DNA from 4 places in the Neobacillus sp. K501 genome. Region 3 is predicted to be linked to each of the others. Evidence: riboswitches for the same ligand, from Rfam matches in the RefSeq annotation. Region 3 holds a riboswitch; each other region holds the start of a gene.
What was found. Region 3 has a riboswitch for cobalamin ahead of metE (5-methyltetrahydropteroyltriglutamate--homocysteine S-methyltransferase). Riboswitches for the same ligand answer to the same signal wherever they lie in the genome.
Positions count from the first base shown of each region.

Region 1: another riboswitch for cobalamin. It lies ahead of ACWM35_RS17925 (ribonucleoside-diphosphate reductase subunit alpha); the one in region 3 lies ahead of metE (5-methyltetrahydropteroyltriglutamate--homocysteine S-methyltransferase).
Region 2: another riboswitch for cobalamin. It lies ahead of ACWM35_RS13770 (ABC transporter substrate-binding protein); the one in region 3 lies ahead of metE (5-methyltetrahydropteroyltriglutamate--homocysteine S-methyltransferase).
Region 4: another riboswitch for cobalamin. It lies ahead of ACWM35_RS00565 (ABC transporter substrate-binding protein); the one in region 3 lies ahead of metE (5-methyltetrahydropteroyltriglutamate--homocysteine S-methyltransferase).

Region 1 covers NZ_JBSLYA010000008.1:120,917-125,099, reverse strand. The annotation lists gene ACWM35_RS17930 (ribonucleotide-diphosphate reductase subunit beta) at 1-119, opposite strand, end outside; gene ACWM35_RS17925 (ribonucleoside-diphosphate reductase subunit alpha) at 129-2,420, opposite strand; cobalamin riboswitch at 2,573-2,750, opposite strand; gene nadR (multifunctional transcriptional regulator/nicotinamide-nucleotide adenylyltransferase/ribosylnicotinamide kinase NadR) at 2,856-3,884, opposite strand; gene pnuC (nicotinamide riboside transporter PnuC) at 3,897-4,183, opposite strand, start outside.
Region 2 covers NZ_JBSLYA010000005.1:182,469-186,651, reverse strand. The annotation lists gene ACWM35_RS13780 (ATP-binding cassette domain-containing protein) at 1-613, opposite strand, end outside; gene ACWM35_RS13775 (FecCD family ABC transporter permease) at 610-1,680, opposite strand; gene ACWM35_RS13770 (ABC transporter substrate-binding protein) at 1,643-2,635, opposite strand; cobalamin riboswitch at 2,818-3,023, opposite strand; gene ACWM35_RS13765 (SDR family oxidoreductase) at 3,313-4,092, opposite strand; gene ACWM35_RS13760 (long-chain-fatty-acid--CoA ligase) at 4,115-4,183, opposite strand, start outside.
Region 3 covers NZ_JBSLYA010000009.1:118,631-122,813, forward strand. The annotation lists gene ACWM35_RS19215 (flavodoxin) at 118-585, shown strand; gene ACWM35_RS19220 (hypothetical protein) at 578-1,468, shown strand; gene ACWM35_RS19225 (flavodoxin) at 1,458-1,937, shown strand; cobalamin riboswitch at 2,210-2,400, shown strand; gene metE (5-methyltetrahydropteroyltriglutamate--homocysteine S-methyltransferase) at 2,560-4,183, shown strand, end outside.
Region 4 covers NZ_JBSLYA010000001.1:114,369-118,551, reverse strand. The annotation lists gene ribE (riboflavin synthase) at 1-154, shown strand, start outside; partial or broken gene ribB (3,4-dihydroxy-2-butanone-4-phosphate synthase) at 226-843, shown strand; gene ribH (6,7-dimethyl-8-ribityllumazine synthase) at 891-1,361, shown strand; cobalamin riboswitch at 1,434-1,627, shown strand; gene ACWM35_RS00565 (ABC transporter substrate-binding protein) at 1,783-2,742, shown strand; gene ACWM35_RS00560 (FecCD family ABC transporter permease) at 2,708-3,769, shown strand; gene ACWM35_RS00555 (adenosylcobinamide amidohydrolase) at 3,772-4,183, shown strand, end outside.

The sequences.
Region 1 (4,183 bases), on a different contig from region 3:
TTCCAGTTCAAAATGCCTGAAGACTTTCCATTAATAATTCCAGTAGATTTATTTGGGAGTTCCGGGTTTAACAGTTTAATTTTTGATAATGGTGCATGGTTCACCTGAGTCCACCTCATCTATTTTTTTTAGCTATGGCATGATTCGCATTCTTCTATTTCCGTTTGGGAAGTACTTCGGATATAGTAGGTTGTTTTTAAACCTTGTCTCCACGCTTCCATATGGAGTTGTAGCAAGTCTTTTGCTTTAATATCATGACGAACATAGAGGTTAAAACTGATTGATTGATCTATGTGACGCTGGCGTGCTGCATTTTGTCGGATACTCCAAGTTTGATCCAACACGTTGCGGGTACGACGATAATAATTGTACGTATTATGATTCAAATCCGGGGCGGTGACCTTAAATTTAAAATTTTTCTTCTCTTCTGCATATTCAACTGCATACAAAGGATCAATTCCATCCGTAGAACCACCAATTTTGGCCGTTGAAGAGTTGGGTGCAATCGCCATCATCCAGCCATTTCGCACTCCATATAGAGAGATCTCTTTTTTCAATTGATTCCAGCGCGAAGTATGATAATTTCTTTGCTCAAAATATTTGCCTGTCTGCCATTCTGACCCTTTAAACTGACTATAACACCCTTTTTCCTTTGCCAATTCCATCGAGGAACGAATCGTATAATAAGCAATCTCTTCATACAGTTGATCAGCATATTCTACAGCCGACTCAGATTCCCAGTGAATCCCCTCTAACGCAAGTAAATGATGCCAGCCAAAGGTTCCTAAACCAACGGCCCGATATTTTTTATTTGTCACTTCCGCTTGTCCAACCATGATAGTATTCAAATCAATGACGTTATCCAACATCCTCATCTGGATTGGAATCAACTTGGCTAAAACCTGATCTTTGACGGCTTTTGGCAGATTAATAGAAGAAAGATTACAAACAACAAAATCACCTGGCTTCCGAACGATGACCAAATTTCCTTCTTCATCTGTATATTCTTTAACAATCGTAGTTGCCGACATGTTTTGCGTAATCTCAGTACACAAATTGCTGCAAAAAATCGATGTTCGGCCGCTTCCATTGATATGTTTGTTTGGATTTTGCCGATTAACTTCATCTCGATAGAATATATATGGCGTACCCGTTTCTAATTGAGAAATCATGATTCTCGCCATAATATCCATCGCCCGATACGTTTTTCGAGGCAGAAGCGGATGGCTGACGGCTGCTTGATACTTTTCTGTAAAGTGTTTTTCATCCGCTTCATCATAAAAATCTTCTAAACCCAGGAGTGTACCGTTTGCATCCTTCCAGCCCATGATTTGTTTGACTTGATGGGGACAAAAGGTATGCCATTCTCCGATGCTTCTTCCGGTTTCGTCAACTTCTTGTAATTTTTCCATAAACAAATCAGGGATTGAAACTCCAGTAAAAATATCATGTGCCTTTCGTCTTTCATCACCGTTGTTCGTTTTTAGGTCTAGAAATCCATTCATAATGTCCTTATGAAAAACATCTAGATAAACAGCAATAGCACCCTGTCGTTGCCCAAGCTGATCCACACTTACCGCTGTACCGTTAATTAGCCTGATCCAAGGAACAACACCAGAGGAGTTTCCTTTAAATTTCTTGATATCGGAACCTAAGGCACGGACTTTTCCTAGATAAATCCCAACTCCCCCGCCATCTTTACTCAATCTAGCCGTGTCCCAGTTGTTTAAGTAAATACCATCTAAAGAATCGTCAACCGTATCGATAAAACAAGAAGAGAGCTGACCAAAGCTTTTTCCGGCATTCGCTAATGTCGGGGTCGCAACCGTCATATAGAGGTTACTCAATGCCCAGTAGGCTTCTTTTACAAAATTTAAACGTTTCTCCTTTGGCTCGTTCATCATTAAAGACATTGCGATGATCATAAACCGCTCCTGTGGAAGCTCGTAGACTTTTCCCTCGTAATCCTTCGCTAGATAGCGATCCGCTAATAAAAATATTCCTATGTAATGAAATAACTCATCCCTTTCAGGATTTATTTCTCTAGCTAATATGTCAATTTCTTCTTTTGTATAAGTTAGTAAAAGCTGATCCGAATAAATTCCTAGACTTGTTAAATAGGTAATCAGCGAGTAAAAATCCCCGTACTTGCTGTCATGGTAGAAGCCCCTATTATCTGCTGCTTGTTGATATAGTTTATGCAAATATACATTTGCGGCAAGGAAAGTCCAATTTGGGTCATCCATGGAAATTTGATTTAATGCATACACCAGCGATGATTCGTATTGTTCTGATTCGTCTAGTCCAGATACTTGTTCAACCATTCCCACTGTATTCAATTGATACTTTTCAGAAGCACTTTTGATAATTTCAAGAACCGAATTCTTTTGTGAGGTTCTACTAGATACTTTTTCTACCATTCTTATTCCTCATTTCTTTCTATGATCTTCTGGAACACAAAAAACCCATCAACGAAAGATGGGTTTAGTAAACGTGGATTAATCTAGTAAAACAGTATCATTCACTGCATCATTAAGAGTACCCTCGTTTACCTTCCCAACTCCCGAAGAAGATAACACGTATAAAAATGGCAGGTCTCCTGACTCATGCTTTCCCCTACTCTAAGCCCTTCCCATCCAAAGACAGTGGATCTGCTTATTTCGTCAGCATTTACAGTTGCGGGTACAGTTCTGGATTCACACCAGATTCCCTATTAAGTCTTTTCAGACACCATTATTATTGGTTATTATCTATATTTAGTGTGCATTTTTTTAACCACCACTAAATATTGTATGCTCCAACTATAATATACAATATTTACTTTGACAAGCATCTTTTTTCGAGGGGACAACTTACTAACAATTTTCCATCAGGATTTCATCAATATACCCGATAGCGGCTGTAAGTCGATTACAGTAATCCCCGTTCAAGATTTTATAGACAATATTATGTTGATTCAATAATCTTTTTAAATCATGACTGTTCTGGTCCCGGACCGTCTCCTCACCGTGAACTCTTAATCCATCGTTCACCCATTTTACATCTGGTTCAAGGTAGAGCCAAAGATCGTAATCTTGTAACTTAGCTATTTCATCCAATACTGTTTGATGAGCATCATTGTATAGCTTCGAGTAAAATTGTGTCACAATAGCCTCCGTATCAATAAAAACGACTTTTTGGGCCTTTTCAATCGCCTTCCATTCTTCCATTTTGTGACCATAAGCGATTTTGTGATAGTCCTCCTTGACAATAATTCCATCACAGCCGCCTAATTCTTCGCAAACTGTTCTGCCGTATTCTGCAACATAGGTTGTATTGTATATTTTTGCAAGATTTTTAGTAAGGGTTGATTTTCCACAGCTTTCGGTTCCCACTACGACAATCTTCTTTATAAAATAGGGCCTAACCACATCAGGAATGTACTCCCAATTGCTATACACTCCCTCATGGCGGATTTTTGTAGCAGAGATGTTCACATGAGAGCGATTCGGATCAATTACAACATGCTTTGATTCAGGATAAAGTTGCTCAAAAATCTCCCCATATTCTGGTTCAGAACTAAATACGTAGTCTATCTGTTTTCCAATTTCTTTTTTGATTAATTGAGCACCTTCAAACCAATCGTAATCCTCCTTTCCTTGCTCATCTTCCACCGATATCACTTTTACATTAGGCATATCCTTTGTTAGTTGCGATAACCAGCGCAGTCGAATTTGAGCTGGAATAAACCTCATTTTGGTATGATTACACAATTCCTTGTCACGTTTATCACTATGGGATAAAACAACATACAGTTCATCCACAATCGATGAAGCATGAACAATCGCATATACATGGCCAAGATGCAGCGGCAGAAACTTTCCGCCAATAAAACCTACCGTCATTGTCTCCACCTCCTACATTTGTTCTTGATACAATTTTCGCCAGTTGATATAACCGTAGATGCTGTTAACTAAGAACGCTGTCCACATCACTAACATCGAGAAATCATTCCCACCTTGGGCAAGAAGAGCACTCAACCAAAGGCAAATTGAAAGGACGTTGACGGAAATCCATAAAATCCATTGTTCGGTAAATCGTTTTAACATTAATATTTGAGCTGCGATGGAAAGAACATTAGTCGCCGAATCTGTCCAAACATTGTTGCCGCCTAAGTATTTCAAGAAGAACCCATAACCAATCG
Region 2 (4,183 bases), on a different contig from region 3:
AGAGCGAAGCAACATTCAAATCATGGAGGATCGAAAAAATGGTTAACCCTGATGATAGTTGCCGTTCTTTCAGTAGATTCAACATGTGAAAGGTATGTTTAATATCCAAATGATTGGTAGGCTCATCCAAAAGTAAGATTTCAGGCTCCTGTGCTAAAGCTTTGGCCAATAAGACTCTTTGCTTTTCTCCACCACTAATCATTCGAAATGGAGTTTTTCGAAAGTCACTTATTTGGGTGAGCTCCATCACCTCATCAATGACTTTTCGGTCTGCCTTCGAAAGTTGTTTAAAAATCCCCTTTTGATGAGGATAACGTCCAAGACTAATGATTTCTTCCACGGAATAATCGAAGGAAACTTGAACTTCCTGTGTAAGTACCGCCATTTTTTTGGCTTTTTCAAGTTTAGAAAGGGATGTAATTTCTTTACCATCGATGGAAACTTTCCCGCTAATCCTTGATAACTGCCCGGTAATGAGTTTAAAAAGGGTTGTTTTTCCACTCCCATTCGGACCAAGAAGCGCAAAAAACTCTCCTTTATTAATGTCAAAATCTAAACCTTTAATAATGGGGGAATGGCTATATCCACCAACCAAGTTTTGAACGTGAATCATTTACTCGTCCCCCTCCCAAGTCTTTCTCTAATCAATAAAAGGGCAAATACAGGTGCACCAATTAAAGCAGTAATCACGCCAATTGGCAGCTCTTTTGGAGCAATCAGGGTTCTAGCCAGTAAATCAGCTAAAATGAGAAAAGCTCCTCCTATTAGCAAGGAGAGCGGAAGAACATGGCGATGATTCGGACCCGTTACAAGCCGGACAAGGTGTGGAATGACTAGTCCAACAAAGCCAATTGACCCTGAAACAGCGACTGCAGCTCCCGTTAATAACGAGGCACCAATGAGAACGAAGGTCTTCCCTTTTTTCACATCGACTCCAATATGATCGGCGGCATCCTCTCCCAGTGCCAAGGCATTTAATTCACGCTGGAAGTAGAACAGTATTATCGAGCCGATTATCATAAATGGTATAATGAGTTGAACATAGCTCCATCCTCTCATGGCAACACTGCCATATAACCAGTAGATAATTTGCGTCATCGCATCACGATCCCCTAATGAAATAAGGAGAGAGACAAACGCGCTTATAAAGGCACTAACGATAATTCCCGCTAAAATAATTGTTTCAATCGCTAAGCTTTTACTACTTAAGCGAACAAGTGCGAATACTATTAATAACGTGAATAAACCACCTAAAATAGCAAAAATCGGAAGCGTAAAATCCCCTAAAGCAACAATGGTCACTTGAAAAAACAAAACGAGAACGGCACCCAGCGAGGCACCCGAGGACACCCCAATCGTATAGGGATCTGCTAGTGGATTGCGTAATAATCCTTGAAAAGCTGCACCAGCTAACGATAGGGATGCCCCCACACAAAAAGCAAGAAGAACTCTTGGCAGACGAATATTCCAAATAATCATTTCTTCATTTTTGGCTACCTCGTCTAGTAAACTCACATGAAACACTTTTTCAAAGATAATATGTAAAATAGTCTGAACCGGAACGGTTACGCTGCTTGAAAATAAACCTAGAAGGCCTGTACCAAGTACAAGCCCTCCGCTTATCAAATATAACCAACCGATTTTATTGCTTAAAAATGTCCGGATAAATAAGTTCCGCAAGTGTCTCGACTCCTTCAATTAAACGAGGACCAGGTCTTGTCACCGTATCGTTATCAACATCAAACACTTTTCCATTTTTTACAGCCGGCACTTCTGTCCATCCTTCACGGTTTAATACCTCAGCTGTTGGATTGTCGATATAGTAGCCATACGTTGTAATGATCACTTCAGGGTCTAATTTGACAATTTCTTCTTCGGTCATTTTCACCCAGCCCTCTTGATCTTCTGCCGCATTAACAGCTTGAATGGACTCAAGCATCTCGTGCATAAAGGTGTTTTTTCCTGTCGTAAAAATGTCTGGAGCTGGCGAAACCTCTACCCAAACTTTCTTTTTATCTTTAATTGAATCTGCTGCTTTGTCTTTAATTGCTTGTAGACGCTCTTTCATATCAGTCACAATTTCTTCCGCTTCCGTCTTGGTTCCGGTAGCTTCCCCAATCATTTCAATGTTTTCATAAACATCTTTAAAGGAAGTAGCACTTCCAACAACAACCACATCAATACCGGCTTCTTCAAACTTTTTCAAGACATCTGGATGTGTTTTGTAATGATAATCCGTTACCAGAGCCACATCTGGTAGAAGGGAGAGAACAAGTTCTGCATTGATATCTTGTCCACCAACTTTCTCAATTTTAAGGGCTTCCTCTGGATAGTTATCATAATCGGATCTGCCAATTAATTTATCTCCTACTCCAAGAGCAAAGGCGATTTCGGTATTACTTGCTTGGATCGAAACAATGGTTTCAGGTTCCTCTTCTATCGTTACCTTTCGATTCGCATCATCGGTGATCGTGACAGGAAATTCCTTTCCACTATCACTTGTCTTTTCTTTTTCGGTAGCAACTGCTTTATCTTGCGAAGAGTTCTGTTCTTGTGTACCACATCCTGCAATAATCCCCATGCTTAACAGGAGAACAACTCCGAAATGACCCCATTTTCTTACAATCTCTTTCATCACATTTTCCTCCTTTAATTTTTGAACACAAAAAAACGCTGTTCCGGAGGAAAGCGTAAAGTAAAAAGGCAGTTTTATAATACTAAGTCTTGTCGACAGCATGATAACTTGCAATCTTGATAATAAGTAATATTATTTACCCAGTTGATTGCCTGCACTTTAAACATTCCTTTCCTCGAGGAAGCTTAAATACAAAATAGGCAGGTCTCCTGACTTGCGAATCAACGGTTGGTTTTCCCTTCCCATGTTTTTTAAAACACAGTGGATCTTTATAACCTTCCTACTCGCTTACAGTGGCGGGACCGTGTTGGATTTTCACCAACTTCCCTCTTAGTCTCAAATGAATCTCACTCAGATCATTTAAGAAACCTATTTGTCTAGTATTCATTTTTTGTTACAAAAGCTATTATAGTAGAGTATTCCACCTTTGTAAACTATTTCTAATCTCTCTTTTGGGTTATTCATGGAATCATAAATAATAGTTTCAACACTATATTAATAAAGAAACTGGACTTATTTATCTGTCTTTAATAAGTAAAGTTCTGTATGAGCATTGATATGCCCTAACGAACCTGCTCCGAGAACGCGATTCGTATGTATGGTTACCCTTATTTTCTGCCAAAAAGCTCACACATACCAACTAGTTAGTATGTGTGAGCTTTGGTTATACTTAGAAATTACTGAACTGCTGCCTTTGTTCCACCATCTACTAATAAGACATGACCAAATACATAATCTGAAGCCTTTGATGCTAAGAATAAAGCAGGGCCCTTCATATCAACATCTGAGCCAAAACGACCTGCTGGGGTTCTTTCAAGTATTTTTTCACCGGTATAGTCCAATAGACCATTTGTCATTTTTGATGGGAAAAAGCCAGGCGCAATGGCATTCACATGAACATTGTATGGGGCTAATTTAACAGCTAAATCTTGTGTAAAAGTAATGACTGCACCTTTACTGGTTGTATAACCAATCGCGTCCATAATCTTTGGATCTTGTCCTCCGAAACCAACGATAGAAGCAATATTAATGATTTTTCCAGAACCTTGTTCAACCATGATTTTTCCTACAGCCTGTGAAAAAAGGAAAACAGCCTTCAAGTTAACATCCATCACTTTATCCCAATGTTTAGCTTCCATTTCCAACGCTGGTGCACCCCATGAAGCACCACTATTGTTGACTAAAATATCAATCGTTCCGAATTCTTGGATTGTTTTCTCTACCACTCTTTGAATATCTTCGGCTTTTGAAACATCACATTCTAATGCGAGTGAACGTACACCCATTTTTTCAAGTCGTTCACTGACTTCTTGGCATGCCTCTACTTTCCTGGAACATACCACAACATTGGCTCCCGCTTCGGCAAAGGCAAGGGCAATCTGTTCGCCAAGTCCCCTTCCGCCTCCTGTAACGATAGCTGTTTTTCCTTTGATATCATATAATTCGCTAATATTCATTTTCATTTCTCCTTTCTAATAGTTATTTAGTTCCAATTGCTGACTCATCCCGAAGTGATCTACGCAACAATTTTCCAACCGAGGTTTTTGG
Region 3 (4,183 bases):
ATATTGAGAGTAAAAAATAACTAAATTTTAAAATTTAATTGACATTGATAATCATTATCATTTATTATCGAATCAACTAGTAAATGAAAACCATTATCATTTAGGGGGCAGGAATAAGTGAAAATACTAATTGGATATGTAAGTATGTCTGGAAATACAGAAGATATGGCAAATATTCTAAAGGAAGAACTTCTCGCAGCAGGTTGTGAGGTGGAAGTGGAAAGTCTTGAAACAACCCAAGCCAACAGAATTCTTGACTACGATTGTAGTTTCATTGGTGCTTATACCTGGGGAGATGGGGATCTTCCGTATGAAGCAGAGGATTTCTTTGAAGAATTGAATCACCTAAATTTAACTGGAGTTTATACAGCCTGTTTCGGGTCTGGTGATCATGATTATCCGCAATTCTGTGCAGCTGTCGATACATTTGCCACCCGCTTAAAAGAAAGAGGCAGCGATGTTTTTCCGGAATTGTTGAAAATAGAGCTTAATCCTGAAACGGAGGAACAAATAGCAGAGTGTCAGCAATTCGCTCAATCCGTATTGACATGGGTGATGGCCAAAAAGGAAATGGAACATGTTTGATCGAGGAGCAACGGCAGTTTTAGCTACTCGGGAGATTCCTTTCATGGTGGCAGTAAAGCAGGAAGGGATTTATTCCTTTGAAGATGGGGAATGGCTTCTCCAATATCGTATGTCAGAAAACATATACAAGCTGATAAATTTAGGAGCATATATTTTCGGAATTGGTGATTATGGCACGATTGTTCGATACAATCTCCAGGAAAATAAATGGACGCATACATCTTTTCCAACTCCGCAGCGGTTGTGGGATATAACGGGTAATCGTCATGGACTCGTAGTTACACATGGAGGTAGTAACCTTTATATCTCTAATAATTTTGGCTCTAATTGGCATATTATCAAGCCATTTAAATCTTTAGCCGTTCAGCCCGTCATCCGTTCCCTGCTCTATGATCATGACAGTATTTACATTGGAACGCAAATCAATAGGGAATACGGTGGCTTATGGAAATATAGCTTTAGCTCAAGGGAATTAAAGCTAATAAAAAAGGAAACACAAACGATGATTTCTTCGATTTACAAAGACGATGATGGATACATCTTTATCTCAAAAGGAGAATCCCGTTCAGGTAAAGGTTCAATTGAAATGCTATGCCCTTATCAGAATCGCTGGATTCCGTTCGATCAGCCTATTGTAGAAAAAAAGGCCTTTTTAGATCTATTTAGTGCAGAACGTAAGCTATATGCAACCACGAGTCATGATAAATATGGTTTTTCAAGAATCTATGAAGTGCAAAAAGATAGCATGTGCTTACATCCTATTGAAATTGTTGCTGGCCATGGATTTAGAGGGGCAGGCATTGAAAATCAACTATTTATCTGTTCACCGGTTGAAAGTAAATGGATCGTTAATAACTGTGGAGTCCCTAAACTTGTACATTGAATGGAGTGGAATCGGAATGAAGATTGGCGTTTTTTATGCAAGTATGTCGGGAAATACGGAAGCCATTGCGGATATCATCGCTGCTAAGCTTAGAGAACAAAATCACGAGGTCATTTTAGACGATATTCTTAGTATTCAATCAGCTACGGAATTATTAAACTATGATTTAACCTTCATCGGAATGTATACATGGGGAGATGGAGATTACCCAGACGAATGCCTTGATATTATTGAAGAAATCGAACAATTGGATCTCGAACAGCATCCTTTTGCGATTTTCGGTTCAGGAGATATGAGCTATCCGGAATTTTGCGGTGCCCTAAACCAACTCTATAAGCTTATTGAAGAGCAAGGGGGAACTATAGTTGGGGAGCCATTAAAAATAGAGTTTAACCCTGAGCCAAAGGATGAAGCAGACATCAAACAATTTGTGATAGAAGCATTAACCGTATATGAAAAAAGCTGTTAAATGAATTGATTTTTCATTCGATTTTAGAAAAAGAAACCGTAAGGAAAGGGAAACGATATCGTTTCCCTTTTTCTCTGTCTCACATACGATTATGCTGACAACAACACTGCCACGAACCTCAAGTTTTTCAATCCTATATCGCGACCAGCCCGTCTATTTGGTGGAATAACAGAAGTATCTATAATCTATCTTCACAGATAGAAATCGATTTTACTTTGACAGTCTCTATTTAACATGTTAATATGGCTATTAAATTCTAAAAATTTTAAAAAGTGAATAAAAAACCAACAGGTGCTGTGTAAAAGATTTACTCAGCTTAAAAGGGAAGTCCGGTGAAATTCCGGCACGGTCCCGCCACTGTAATGGGGAGCAACTTATTAATGACCACTGTTTCATAAGAAATGGGAAGGGATAAGTTGTGATGAACCTAAGTCAGGAGACCTGCCTGTTGTGTGCGCTTGTACTCTACGTGGATATAGGGAGGGGTGAAGAATACGTGTTGGGAAACTCTGCTTGTCTCAACTCTAGTTAACTATGCGTATGAATCTCTCTTTTCTACTTAGAAAAGGGAGATTTTTTGTTGAAGACGAAAATCTAAATAAACAAGGAGTGGAAAAGTTACATGAATACCGTAAAAAGCTCGAATTTAGGTTATCCAAGGATTGGTGAACAACGTCAGTGGAAAAAAGCGTTAGAAAAGTTATGGGCTGGTAAGCTAGATGAGGAAACCTTCCTAAGACATATGAAAGAGATTCGTTTGCATCATCTTCAGAAGCAAAAGGAAAAAGGGATTGATCTAATTCCTGTTGGCGATTTTACTTTTTATGATCATGTACTTGATACAGCTGTTATGTTTGGCCTCGTTCCAAAGAGATTTGGATGTAGAGGGGAGAAAGTTTCGTTAGAGACGTATTTTAATATCGCACGGGGAACGGGTGATGCAGTAGCAGCGGAAATGACGAAGTGGTTTAACACAAACTATCATTATATTGTTCCAGAGCTCGATGAAGCTGTGCCTGAATTACTGGAGAACCAACCGCTTCACTTATATAAAGAAGCGAAGCAAGAACTTGATATTAATGGTAAGCCTGTTATCTTAGGTCCGATTACATTTATAAAGCTATCAAAAGGTTATAAACAAAATGAATTAAAAACAGTTGTCGCTCAGTTTGTTCCACTTTATGCGACTATTCTACGCGAATTACAGAACGAAGGTGCAGAATGGGTGCAAATTGATGAACCAATTCTATCCACAACGATTTCCCAAGAAGATGTTTCACTGTTTCACGAAGTCTATCAACAATTGGCTGCCGCTGCTCCAAAACTAAAAGTGATAATACAAACTTATTTTGATAGTGTTGATCATTACGAAGAAGTGGTTTCAATCCCTGTGCATGGTATTGGACTTGATTTTGTTCATGATCATGGTCAGAATCTTGCTGCATTAAAAAAATATGGGTTCCCAAATGATAAAGTACTAGCTGCAGGTGTTATTGATGGACGTAATATTTGGCGTGCTAATCTAGCTGATAAGCTCTCTATTCTCGCTGAAATCACAGAGATTGTACCTAGAGATCGTTTTATTGTACAACCTTCATCTAGCTTATTACATGTGCCAGTAACGATTAAGAGTGAAGAAGCTCTTAATGCAGTTCTAAAAGATGCTCTTTCCTTTGCAGATGAAAAATTAACGGAAGTGGCTCAACTTGCAAAAGGCGTGCAGGACGGAAATGAGGCAATACGTGAAGAAATCACACAAAGTACAAACGCCATTCAAGCAATAAATGAATCATCTTTTCGAAACAATGCACAAGTACGAAGAGCCATTCAGGAGCTCCATACATACAGTGCTGATCGTTCAGCAGTATTTAATGACAGACAAAAAGTTCAGAGTTTGGCTTTTCAATTACCGCTTCTTCCAACCACAACGATTGGAAGCTTTCCTCAAACACAGGAGGTAAGAAAGCAGCGTTTAAATTGGCGTAAAGGCGAGATTACGGACAATGAATACGAGAATTATATAAAAGCAGAAATAAAAAAATGGATTGAAATTCAAGAAAACCTTCAGTTAGATGTATTTGTACATGGGGAATTCGAACGGACCGATATGGTTGAATATTTTGGTGAAAAATTAGCAGGATTTCAATTTACAAAATTCGGCTGGGTGCAGTCCTATGGATCACGATGTGTGAAGCCTCCGCTTATTTATGGTGATGTCGCTTATCGTTTACCCATGACAGTCAAGG
Region 4 (4,183 bases), on a different contig from region 3:
TGGAAATAAGGACAAGGGTGAAATTGTTAATCTAGAATGTGACATGATTGGTAAATATGTAGGACATTTTTTGATGAGTACTTCCGGACAAACCTCTAATAAGAGTGCATCAGGTTTAACGGCCAAGTTCTTAGAAGAAAATGGCTTTTACTAAAGGTCTTACCATTATTTTTGTAGAAACGGCAAACAATAATCTAGAAGGATTATGAGGAAGGGGAGGATAGGATGTTTGATACAATTGAAGAAGCACTGACAGAATTAAAACAAGGGAAGGTTGTCATCGTTTGTGATGATGAGAACAGGGAAAATGAAGGTGACTTTATTGCCCTTGCAGAAAGGGCTACACCAGATGTGATCAACTTAATGGCAACACATGGAAGAGGGTTGATCTGTGTTCCAATTGAAGAGGAACTAGCAGATAAACTAGAATTAGGCCCAATGGTAGCCCATAACACCGATCCCCATGGAACAGCCTTTACAGTTAGTATTGATCATGAATTTTCAACTACAGGGATTTCTGCTTTCGAGCGTTCTGCAACAATTTTAAGTATGCTCGATTCTGAAGCAAAACCTGCTGATTTTAAAAGACCAGGACATATTTTTCCTTTAGTTGCAAAAAAAGGTGGCGTTCTTAGTAGGACGGGACATACAGAGGCAGCAGTGGACTTAGCAAAATTATGTCAGGCAAAGCCGGCAGGGGTAATTTGTGAAATAATGAATGAAGATGGGACAATGGCACGAGTTCCCCAGTTAAGGGAAATTGCAGATAAATTAAAAGTTAAATTTATTACGATTAAAGACTTAATTGAATATAGGAAGAAATTGGAGCAGGCTAGTCAAAGATAAGTTTAGCGAAAATATGGAAAAATTTATATTTGGAGGAATTATGGATGAATAATCTTTTTGAAGGTAATTTAGTTGGATCAGGTTTAAAAATAGGAATTGTTGTTGGCCGTTTTAATGAATTTATTACGAGTAAATTGTTAAGTGGAGCACAGGATGCTTTAAAAAGACATGGTGTAAGCGAATCTGATGTCGATATAGCATGGGTGCCAGGTGCGTTTGAAATTCCGTTAATCGCCCAGAAAATGGCTAAAAGTAAAAAGTATGATGCCGTGATTACTTTAGGTACAGTCATCCGAGGATCAACTCCTCATTTTGATTATGTTTGCAATGAAGTAGCAAAAGGTGTTTCTAAAATTACATTAGAAAGTGGCATCCCGGTTATTTTTGGTGTGTTAACGACTGATTCCATTGAGCAAGCGATTGAGCGTGCTGGAACAAAAGCAGGGAATAAAGGATGGGAAGCAGCAGCAGGGGCAATTGAAATGGCAAATCTTTGTAGAGTTATTGAGCAATAATAATCCATTTTGTAGAAATTAGCAAAAATGATACAAAATTCTCCACGTTATTATATAATAGGACTATCATAAAAAAATAATTGAAGAATAGGTGCTAGAAATCTTTTTCTAAAGATTTTAAGCTTAATAGGGAAGTTTGGTGAAAAGCCAACACGGTCCCGCCACTGTAATTGGGAGCAACCTATAAAATGTCACTGTCGAAAGATGGGAAGACATAGGAAGCGATGACCATAAGTCAGGAAACCTGCCTAATTCTTGCGCCAAAAGGAACCTACGAGGATAGGGAGGTGTGGAAGACTAGTGCCTTTTTACTTATAAAGTATAAGGATCTATCGAACCAACATCTCTACATAAATGTAGAGATGTTTTATTTTTTATTCACACTTTTTTATGATCAAAATGCCGTACATAGGAGGAAAAAATGAAAAAATTATCTTCGTTATTATTTATTTTATTATTATCCATTGGTGTATTAACAGCCTGCGGTGAACAAAACGAAAGTCCTAAGGAAGAAACAAAAGGCAGTTCTGAGCAACAATCAACAGATAAAGCTTTTCCGGTAACCATTAAGGATGCCTTTGACCAAGAGGTAGTCATTAGCGAAAAACCTGAAAAAATTGTTTCTTTAATACCAAGTAATACTGAGATTGCCTATGCATTAGGACTTAAAGAAGAAATCGTTGGAGTATCAGATTATGATAATTATCCTGAAGAAGTCTCAAAAAAAGAGAAAGTGGGCGGCATGGAAGTTAACTTAGAAAAAATTATTGCTTTACAGCCTAATTTAGTGTTAGCACATGCCTCACAACATACAGCAGAAGGTCTGAAGCAGTTAAGCGATTCTGGAATTACCGTATTAATCGTGGATGATGCGCAAAATTTTGAGGAGGTAAATGACACCATTAGTTTGATTGGGAAAGCTACAGGTGAAACAATCAAAGCAGAAGAGCTAGTGAAAGAAATGGAGGAGAAATTGGCTGAAATAAAAGAGAAAGCTGCTGAAATCTCCGAGAAGAAAAAGGTGTTCATTGAGGTAGGGGCGGAACCAGAAATTTTTACGACTGGTAAAAATACTTTTATGGATGAAATGTTGCGTTTTATAAATGCAGAGAATATCGCAAACGACCAAGAAGGCTGGGTTGCGATGGATCAAGAAGCAATTATTAACCGTAATCCAGATGTCATCATTACTACTTATGGATTTTATGTTAAAAATGCGGATGAGCAAGTGTTAAGCCGAAAAGGCTGGGAAAATGTCAATGCAATTAAAAACAAGCAAGTCATCGATGTAGACTCTGATCGTGTGACCCGGTCAGGTCCTAGGATTGTTGAAGGAGTAGAGGAACTTGCAAAGGCTGTCTATCCAGAAGTTTTTAAATAATAAGTTAATAGCCTATTTTTTTGCCGGAGGTTTCCTGCTCTTTTCGATACTATTAGGGATATCGATTGGCAGTGTTTCGGTCCCGATTTATACGATTATTCAAATTATTATCGCAAAACTAACTGGCTTTATTTCACTTGATCAGATTGACCCGATGTATTCGAGTATTGTTATAAATATCCGTTTACCCCGAGTAATTTTAGCAGGTCTTGTAGGAGCAGCTCTTGCCATTGCAGGAGCGGCCTTTCAAGGTCTTTTAAGAAATCCATTAGCCGATCCCTTTACATTAGGTGTATCCTCTGGCGCTTCAGTCGGGGCTGTACTTACTTTGTTTTTTCAAATTTCCATCCCCTTTATTGGCAACTTCACACTGCCGCTTCTAAGTATTTTGTTTTCCTTTATCACGATCTTTTTAGTACTTGCTTTCGCTCGTAAAATTGATCGTTCGATGAGAGTGGAAACGATTATATTAACGGGAATTATCTTTAGTTCGTTTCTGGGTGCGATTATTTCACTAATGATTGCTTTAACAGGAGATGAGCTTAGACAGATTATTGGCTGGTTGTTGGGCAGTGTATCGATGCGCGGCTGGGAATACATAAAAATTATTTTGCCATTTTTTATCATTGGTTCCGTCATCTTGCTTTTTAATGTGAAAGAACTAAATGCGATGTCGTTTGGAGAAGAAAGAGCGCAGCATTTAGGGGTTAACGTTCAAAAACGGAAGCTAGTGGTTTTAACAGCGGGTTCGATCCTAACTGGAGCAGCAGTGGCTGTTTCTGGAACCATTGGTTTTGTAGGACTTGTCATTCCCCATCTCTCTCGATTATTGTGGGGTCCAGATCATAAGCATTTGCTGCCATTAGCGATAGTAACGGGAAGCGGATTTTTAATCTTGGCAGATCTCCTGTCCCGGACAATTATTTCCCCTACCGAATTACCGATAGGGGTTATCACCGCCTTTATTGGTGCCCCGATATTTGCAGTCATTTTATTACAAAGAAAACGGATGGAAAGAAGTGGTTAAGAATGCTTAGCGTTCAACAAGTTTCAGGAGGATATTCAGGTGAATCAGTCCTGAAGGATGTTTCCTTCAACGTTCAAACTGGGGAGCTTTATGGGATACTTGGACCAAATGGAAGCGGCAAGACGACATTGTTAAAAATGGTGAGCGGTATCTTACCATTTGAAACGGGTGAAATCCTGATTAAAGGAAAAAGAGTTCAGGACTATAAAACGAAGCAGCTGGCCAAAATGATTGCGGTCTTATCTCAGCATTCGCCACCTTCTTTTTCCTACACCGTGAAAGAGACGGTTGCGCTAGGGCGTTATGCCCATCAAACAGGATGGTTTCAATCATGGGGGGATAATGATGAGGAAATTGTTCAAAGAGTCATGATGCAGACAGGCATATCTTCCTTCCAAAATAAAAATATTCAGG